Regions from separate parts of the Colwellia sp. BRX10-1 genome, predicted to be linked through region 1. Evidence: predicted binding sites of a transcription regulator. Region 1 holds the regulator's gene; the other holds the start of a gene.

Region 1 (4,132 bases):
GACCGCTTTAAAAAAGTACCTTTAGCTGGCTGTATTTATACTAAACTTGATGAAAGCCTTAGCATAGGAGAAATAATTTCCACTTCGATTCAAAACGGTTTAGCGATAGGCTACTTAACGGATGGACAAAGAGTTCCTGAAGATATTAAAGTTGCAAATGCTGAAAAACTCGTTACGCTAGCAGATAAAATGAGCGCGAAAAATCAAATTAATAATCCAATAAATTGGCGAACAGCACCGATGAGTGCCAATACAGCTGTATTTCCATAACGTGTTCTAAATATGTGAATTTTAACCCTATAAAAATATGCAGATTAAATGATTATAGGGTTATACTAAATTAATTGATGGCTATTCGTAAGAAAGTAGAGAAAGACGATAAATGAATGATCAAGCAAGTGGCTTAAGAAAAATGCAAAATTCAGCTCCGGTAAAAGTCATTGCTGTCTCTGGCGGTAAAGGCGGAGTAGGTAAAACTAACGTTTCGCTTAATACCGCTATTGCACTTGGACAATTAGGACAACGAGTTTTAGTTTTAGATGCCGATTTAGGCTTGGCTAATGTCGATGTTATGCTAGGTTTGCGGGTAAAACGTAACTTATCACATGTGCTTTCTGGCGAGTGTGAATTAGACGATATAATTATTGAAGGTCCCGCTGGTATTAATATCATTCCTGCTACGTCAGGTTCACAATCTATGGTCGATTTAACGCCTGCTGAACATGCGGGTTTAATTCGCGCTTTTAGTGATATGAACACAAAATTTGATGTGCTTATTGTTGACACTGCAGCCGGTATTTCCGACATGGTACTAAGCTTTTGCCGTGCCTCACAAGATGTGATGTTAGTGGTCTGTGATGAACCTACATCTATTACTGATTGCTACGCCTTAATGAAATTATTAAGTCGAGATCATGGCGTATTTAAATTTAAAGTTGTTGCCAACATGGTGAGAACGCCAAGAGAAGGACAACAACTCTTTGGTAAGCTTTCTAAAGTTACCGATCGATTTTTAGATGTTGCGCTTGAACTCGTTGCTGTCATTCCATTTGACGAAAATATAAGAAATTCCGTTAGAAAACAAAAAGCAATTGTTGAAGCTTATCCACAATCGCCTGCAGCGGTTGCTTTTAAATCTTTAGCAGGTAATTTAATTAAATGGCCGGTGCCTAAACAAGCGTCAGGTCATTTAGAGTTTTTTATTGAACAATTGTTAGAACATTAATAACAATAGTAATCAGATATGAGTACTTTGTTGAAAGTTCTATATCTTTCCTATAATTTAGCGAGTGAGCGATAGTGGTAAAACCAAATGCTTACAGTATTCAAACTGATAAATCTGCTATAATTTCGCAGCATACAGTTTTAGTGAAAAGAATCGCTTATCACCTATTAGCAAGGTTACCTGCGAGCGTGCAGGTTGATGACCTTATTCAGTCAGGCATGATAGGCCTGCTTGAAGCGTCTAATAATTTTGATCACGGCAAAGGTGCAAGTTTTGAAACCTTTGCTGGTATTCGTATCCGTGGTGCTATGCTTGATGAAATACGCCGTGGTGACTGGACTCCCCGCTCTGTTCATAAAAATAGCCGCATGGTCAGTGAAGCGATAAAATTGCTTGAAGCAAGTTTAGGTCGTGATGTAACTGATATTGAAGTTGCTGAAAAACTTGATATTTCGTTAAATGACTACCATCATATTCTAAGTGAGGTAAGTACCGGTAAAATAATTGGTATTGAAGACTTAAGTACGGGGGCAGATGCTATATCGAATATGGAAGATGTGAATAATAACGATCCCTATGATAATTTTGAAAAAATAGTTTTTAAAAAATCGTTAACAGCATGCATTTCCACTTTACCCGAACGCGAAGCTCTAGTACTGTCACTATATTACGACGAAGAATTAAATCTTCGAGAGATTGGTCAAGTGCTTGATGTAAGTGAGTCGCGTGTTAGCCAAATTCACAGTCAAGCGATGCATAGGTTAAAAGGACGTATGCAATCTTGGCAAAGTTGAGTAGAATATACATATAATCACAATTTTAAAATGTTCTCACCGGAGGGTGCCTTGGATAAAAATATGAAAGTTCTTGTTGTTGATGATTTTTCAACGATGAGACGTATCGTCAAAAACTTGTTACGAGATTTAGGTTTCACTAACATTTCAGAAGCAGATGACGGTAGCACTGCTTTACCGATGTTAAAAGAAGGCTCTTTTGACTTTGTTGTAACTGATTGGAATATGCCAGGTATGCAAGGTATTGATTTGCTCAAAGCCATCCGTGCCGATGCAAAGTTATCACATATCCCAGTATTGCTGATTACTGCTGAAGCAAAGAAAGAACAAATTGTGATGGCGGCTCAAGCGGGTGTTAATGGCTATATTGTAAAACCATTTACCGCAGCGACGTTAAACGCCAAGTTAGATAAAATATTTCAACGCTTAGGTTAATTCCTTAATTAGATAGATAATTAATTAATCTAAACGTGAGGTTTTTGCATGAGTGCGAATACAAATGTGCATGTTTCTTTGGAAGAAGCAAAGCTACTGGTCGAATATTTAGAAAGTGGTCAACAAGACAAGGCAGATGAATTAATTGCTGAAATTCAAAATCCAATTAATTCTGAATTGTTTGCTGAAATAGGCAAGCTGACTCGCCAACTACATGACTCATTAAATAATTTTCAATTAGATTCCAGGTTAAATGATTTAGCGACAGCAGATATCCCCGATGCTCAAGAACGTCTAAACTACGTTATAACGCGAACGGAAGAAGCCGCTAATAAAACCATGGATGCTGTTGAATCTATTTTTCCCGTTGTGGATACGATACAAAAGCAAATAAAGGCTGTTAATCCGTTATGGCAAAAATTAATGCATAACAAATTGGAATTAACTGAATTTAAAAGTTTATGTGTTGATATAGATTTATTATTAAAAACGACAGATAGAGAATCAGTGCGTATGCATGATTTAATGACTGATGTTTTGATGGCGCAAGATTTTCAAGATTTAACCGGACAAGTTATTCGTAAAGTTATTGATCTAGTTCGTGAAGTAGAGGATAGCTTGATTGGTATGCTAACCGCTTTTGGTATTACGACAGATAGTAATGCAGAGCGAAGTAAACCTAAAGTAGGTGATAACTTAGTTGAAGGCCCGATCGTTAATGCAGCACAACGTGATGATGTTGTCGCTGACCAAGATGATGTTGATGACCTTTTATCAAGTTTAGGATTTTAATAGGAGTTGCTGGATGTCATTTGAGCAAGATGAAGAGATTCTTCAGGATTTTTTAATAGAAGCTGGAGAAATACTTGAAACGCTTTCGGAACAACTCGTAGAACTTGAAAACGACCCCGATAATGCCGAATTATTAAATGCTATTTTTAGAGGTTTTCACACCGTTAAAGGTGGGGCCGGATTTTTAGCATTACATAATTTAGTTGACGTATGTCATGGCGCGGAAAATATTTTCGATCTGTTACGTACCAACCAACGTAGTGTTAGTGCAAGCCTAATGGATGTTATTTTACAAGCGCTTGATGTTGTAAATGAAATGTTTGTACAAGTTCAAAACGGCGAGAAACTTGATAAAGCTGATGCTCAATTACTTGCAGAATTGCATCGTTTAAGCCAACCAGAAGGCAAAGAGCAAGCGCCTGCGCCAGTCGTTGTTGAAGCAGTAGCTACTCATGAAAGCGAAAGTTCTTCTAGCGATGAAATGTCAGAAGATGAATTTGAACGACTTCTCGACGAACTCCATGGTGGTGGCTCAGCTTCTACGCCAGCCCCAGCACCTGAAGCAACAGCAACGTCTTCAGACAGCAATGATATTTCAGATGACGAATTTGAATCCTTACTCGATGAACTTCACGGTCAAGGTGCTTTTTCGCCTGAAGTCGCTGCTAATAATTCAAGTAAACCATCTTCATCGAATAACAGTTCATCAGACGAAATAAGTGACGATGACTTTGAAGCTTTATTAGACGAATTACATGGTCAAGGTCAAGCGCCGAAATTATCTGTTACTCCAGCACCTAGCGCACCAACACCAGCACCAGCACCAACACCTGTTGCTCAAACACCAGCCGCGAAGCCAGCACCTGTAGCTCCTGCAGCTAAACCT
Region 2 (4,132 bases), on a different contig from region 1:
GGTTTTTCAATAGCACGTAGTTCGTAATCAATATCGGCTTCGATACACGTTGCCGCCATCTTGTGCGTTGCCAAAACCACATCGATGCGTAAACCACGATTATCAACAAAACCTTTAGAACGATAGTCAAACCAAGAATAACGTTCCGCTTTTGTTGGATGCAATTCTCTAAACGTATCTTTAAATCCCCAAGCCATTAAAGTTGCAAGCCATTCTCTTTCTTCTGGTTGAAAACTACACTTACCAGTCTTTAACCAACGCTTTTGGTTAGGCTCACCAATACCAATATCTAAATCAGCAGGTGAAATATTAATATCGCCGATAATGACTACGTGCTCATCTGGGGTATGGTTATCATTTAAATAGGTCATCAAGTCTTTATAAAATTGACGCTTATAGGGATATTTTGTTTCATGAGCGATGTTATCGCCTTGCGGGAAATAACCGTTTAATACCGTTACTTTTTCACCTTGTTCATTGGTGGTCTCAATCATCACCATACGTTTTTGAGACTCTTCAGTATCGCTAGCAAAGCCCATTTTAACAATATTGGCTGCTTTTTTACATAACATAGCCACACCATAATGTGCTTTTTGACCATGAAAATAAACGTGATAACCCATAGCTTCAACAGCTTCAACGGGAAAAGCATCATTATGAACTTTGATTTCTTGTAAGCCAATAATATCAGGCTGGTGCTTATCAATGATGGCTTGAAGTTGGTGTAAACGCGCACGAAGGCCGTTAATGTTAAAGCTAATGATTTTCATAAAAGACTCGATATTGATTTTTTCCACATGCTACCAGAAGTTATCAGAGAAGGTTATTATTAATTGCTAGTGAAGTGAATTAGGTACTTATTAACATCAACTTTTTAATAGACAGGTAAATGTGTAAATAAATAGAAATTAAACTCAACTAAATTAAAGGATTGCCGATATAAGCTTTAGAGAAAATAATAAAGTTGAAGTACATTGCTTACAGAGTCAGTTGACAGTCAAATTCTGGTACACGAATTACAATTAGGTGAACAACTTAATGTAAGTGTGCACAGCGCTCGACGAGCTGACTTTTCACTCTTATTGGCAATGCTAAGTGATGACGTACCTAGCCATAGTCAATTTTCTTTGCCAAAAACTGTCGTTGACACTAAAACGACTAATGATGCAAGCTTACGTAAAGAGTTTGACCTTCCTGATAAAGCACCTTTATCTCTGAATGAAAATCACAGCACAGCAATATTTGATCAAGCAGAACTTATTCAGCAGAATAACCTAGCAGAATTACGTTTATCAAATGCTTTGTTGCCTAAACCGCTTGCTTTTCGAGATGATAAAAAGCATATCAGACAAGAAGTATTAAATAATACCTCGCTGTACTGCCAGAAAAAATTTAATCATACAAAGAATAATACGCCGCAAGACACCGACAGTTCAAGATTATCATTCGATACTAAAGGTTGGCTTAACGCCGTGCATAACACTATCGTTAAAGCGCCGTTACTTGATGCTATAGCATAAGGTTATTGCATTAGCATGCCAATAAAATCGTGCGTTTGTGTTAACGTTATTTGTGATTAACTTTTTCAGTTTACTGGCGACAGCATTGTCTAAATTTTTATTGCTATGACAAAAGCATCGCTGGTTTCTTTTGCAGGAGACTTGATTGTTAATTGTTGAGTTTACTTGCTACAGCATTGTCTAAATTTTTATTGCTATGACAAAAGCATCGCTGGTTTCTTTTGGGAAGAACTTGATTGTTAATTGTTGAATTTACCGGCCACAGCATTGTTTAAATTTTTTATTACTATCGCAAAAGCAAGCTTGGTTTCTTTTTGGTGCTATCAGCGCTTCATTGTTACTGACTTCACCATCTAAATATCGCCATTGCCCCTTTTCAACAACAAAGCGTGATGTTTCCTTCATCAGAAAATACTCACCTTGATGTTGGTAATAAGCCGAAAAGCAAACCGTCGGTAAGTGTTGCTCTTTATTGTCAGCGTTTACAGCATTTTGATCATTAAGCTCGGTATAATCACTGGCAGCATTAATGGTTAGTTTTAACCATTTGGTTTCTTTGGCCCATGCTGATATATCAGCGATTGATTGTAAAGCTCTGCTAGCTTGAGCATAAGTCTGATAAATATAATCAGCAGCCTCTGTTGCATAGGCGCTATAGCGAGAACGCATCAATTGCTCTGGTGATTGTGCACAGGTCTCTTGATTTATTAATAAGCAGCAGCATTGCTGAAAACTAATATTTGAACCACATGGGCATTGCATAAAGTCGACATTATTTTAGAAAAGTAGTTGATCTATTTTAGCAGAGCAAAATTTTATTTTCTGTTTTAATAACGGCAAAATCGCTTCAAACTCAATTAATGTAACAATAAAGAAGAATCCGAAAGAGTGACGTAATTTTTTAGTCGTTGCTGGTTTAAACGTTTTTGAGTTTGCTTGGTTAAAATAATGCATTGAGTTTGTCCTTTTTCTGCGAATTGAGTGAGTTGGCTTAATTGTGATTTATCTAAGGTGGCATTACACAAAATAACAGCCGAACAGTGACCTTTTTCTAAAGCATCTTTAATGGTATTTAGTGAGATATTACGTTGATGAAGATTAACTTTTAAGATTCTTTTAGGGTCTATTTTTCCTTGATCAGACAATTGCTGAAGCGGCTTCTCTTCAGGGTTTATCATCAGGATCCATTTGTTATCTAAATCATGATTTTTGAAGATTTCAGTATACTGCTGAGATAGTTCTATGGCATTAGCAATACTTCTAACATCACACCATTTGTGTTTTTTGATAGCCATAGTTGTAGTTTTTAACGCTAAGGTGTTGGTATTAATGTGATTTATTGAATTCATTTTTAAAACCTCGATATACTGTATGTATGTACAGTATATCGTTTTTGGTGTTTATTCAAGCACTTTTTATGATTAATATTAATTGATCCTACTGAAGGATCTAATGTAATAAACGCCAGTAAATGAGGGGAATAGCACCAACAGTATTGAAGATACCACTAGTATTTGTTGGCCCAATGCTATGCTAGGGGATTTTAGCGATAAACAATTGTTAGCTCTTAAGCTTTCCTTAATAAAAGTTTGTTATTTTCATTCACTGAATATTTAAGGTAAATATCCCCCTATGAATAAACAGGTCATTTGATGAATAACCGCTATTAACGTTCATTTTTTTATGGCGAATATTTCTGTAATAACCGACAATAACTTTGAGATAAAACACCTTGAGTCGTTCATACCTATGGCATTGTTAAGTCTTATCTTCACTGTTGATGGTTTTCGACCGTCAAGTATTAATAACCGGCCTTGGAAAAGGCTAGATAATATAAAAACCGTTAATAGTCATTTTAAATTGTTATAGGAAAAATATGCGCATATTGTTAGTTGAAGACGATATCCCCCTGGCTTTGGGATTGCAGCAGTCACTTCGTCATGAAGGCTTTGTTGTTAACCATGTTGATAATGGTAAAACGGCAATTTCAGCATTGTCTGTGTCAGATCAAGACTTAGTTATTCTTGATCTGGGTTTACCTGATATTGACGGATTGGAAGTGCTAAAGCGTACTCGTGATCGTAAGCTAGGTATTCCTGTTATTATTTTAACCGCAAGAGACGCGCTTGAAGATAAAGTTAAAGGCTTAGATTTTGGTGCAGATGATTACCTGGTAAAGCCTTTTGAAATTAGCGAATTGTTAGCACGCCTTCGCGTGATTGAACGGCGTTTAGGCACGGCAAAGTCGGCATTGATTATTTGCTCAGACGTGGCAATTGATACCGCAGCACATAAAATCCTTATTAAAGATGAAGAATTAAAAACGTCAAAAAAAGAGTACATGGTATTAAAAGCATTGATGGAAAATGCCGGTCGAATCCAATCTCGGGAACAAATTGAATCGCGTTTATATGAATGGGGAGAAGAAGTGGCCAGTAATGCTGTTGAGGTACATATACACAACTTAAGAAAAAAATTGCCAGAACAATTTATAAAAACAGTCAGAGGCGTTGGTTATACGGTTAATAAAACCTAATGTCGATTCGTCGCTACTTAGTCCTTATTTTACTATCCATCATCACTTTGATGACATTTTTTGCTGCCATACAGGG

Evidence for each region. Region 1 encodes FliA, which starts transcription of late flagellar genes. Its sites were predicted from a motif close to CTAAAGNTNNNNNNNNNNNNGCCGATA; they were not measured.
Region 2: the regulator FliA is predicted to act here: its motif matches at 914-940, upstream of H4J75_RS11925 (VC2046/SO_2500 family protein).

What each region holds. Positions count from the first base shown of each region.
Region 1 is NZ_JACGWC010000001.1:96,376-100,507, reverse strand. Features, by position in the region: gene flhF (flagellar biosynthesis protein FlhF) at 1-270, shown strand, start outside; gene H4J75_RS00445 (MinD/ParA family protein) at 383-1,225, shown strand; gene H4J75_RS00440 (RNA polymerase sigma factor FliA) at 1,300-2,019, shown strand; gene cheY (chemotaxis response regulator CheY) at 2,071-2,454, shown strand; gene H4J75_RS00430 (protein phosphatase CheZ) at 2,503-3,246, shown strand; gene H4J75_RS00425 (chemotaxis protein CheA) at 3,260-4,132, shown strand, end outside.
Region 2 is NZ_JACGWC010000013.1:36,181-40,312, forward strand. Features, by position in the region: gene xthA (exodeoxyribonuclease III) at 1-770, opposite strand, end outside; gene H4J75_RS11925 (VC2046/SO_2500 family protein) at 975-1,520, shown strand; gene H4J75_RS11930 (YchJ family protein) at 1,773-2,282, opposite strand; gene H4J75_RS11935 (hypothetical protein) at 2,378-2,869, opposite strand; gene H4J75_RS11940 (response regulator) at 3,397-4,056, shown strand; gene H4J75_RS11945 (ATP-binding protein) at 4,056-4,132, shown strand, end outside.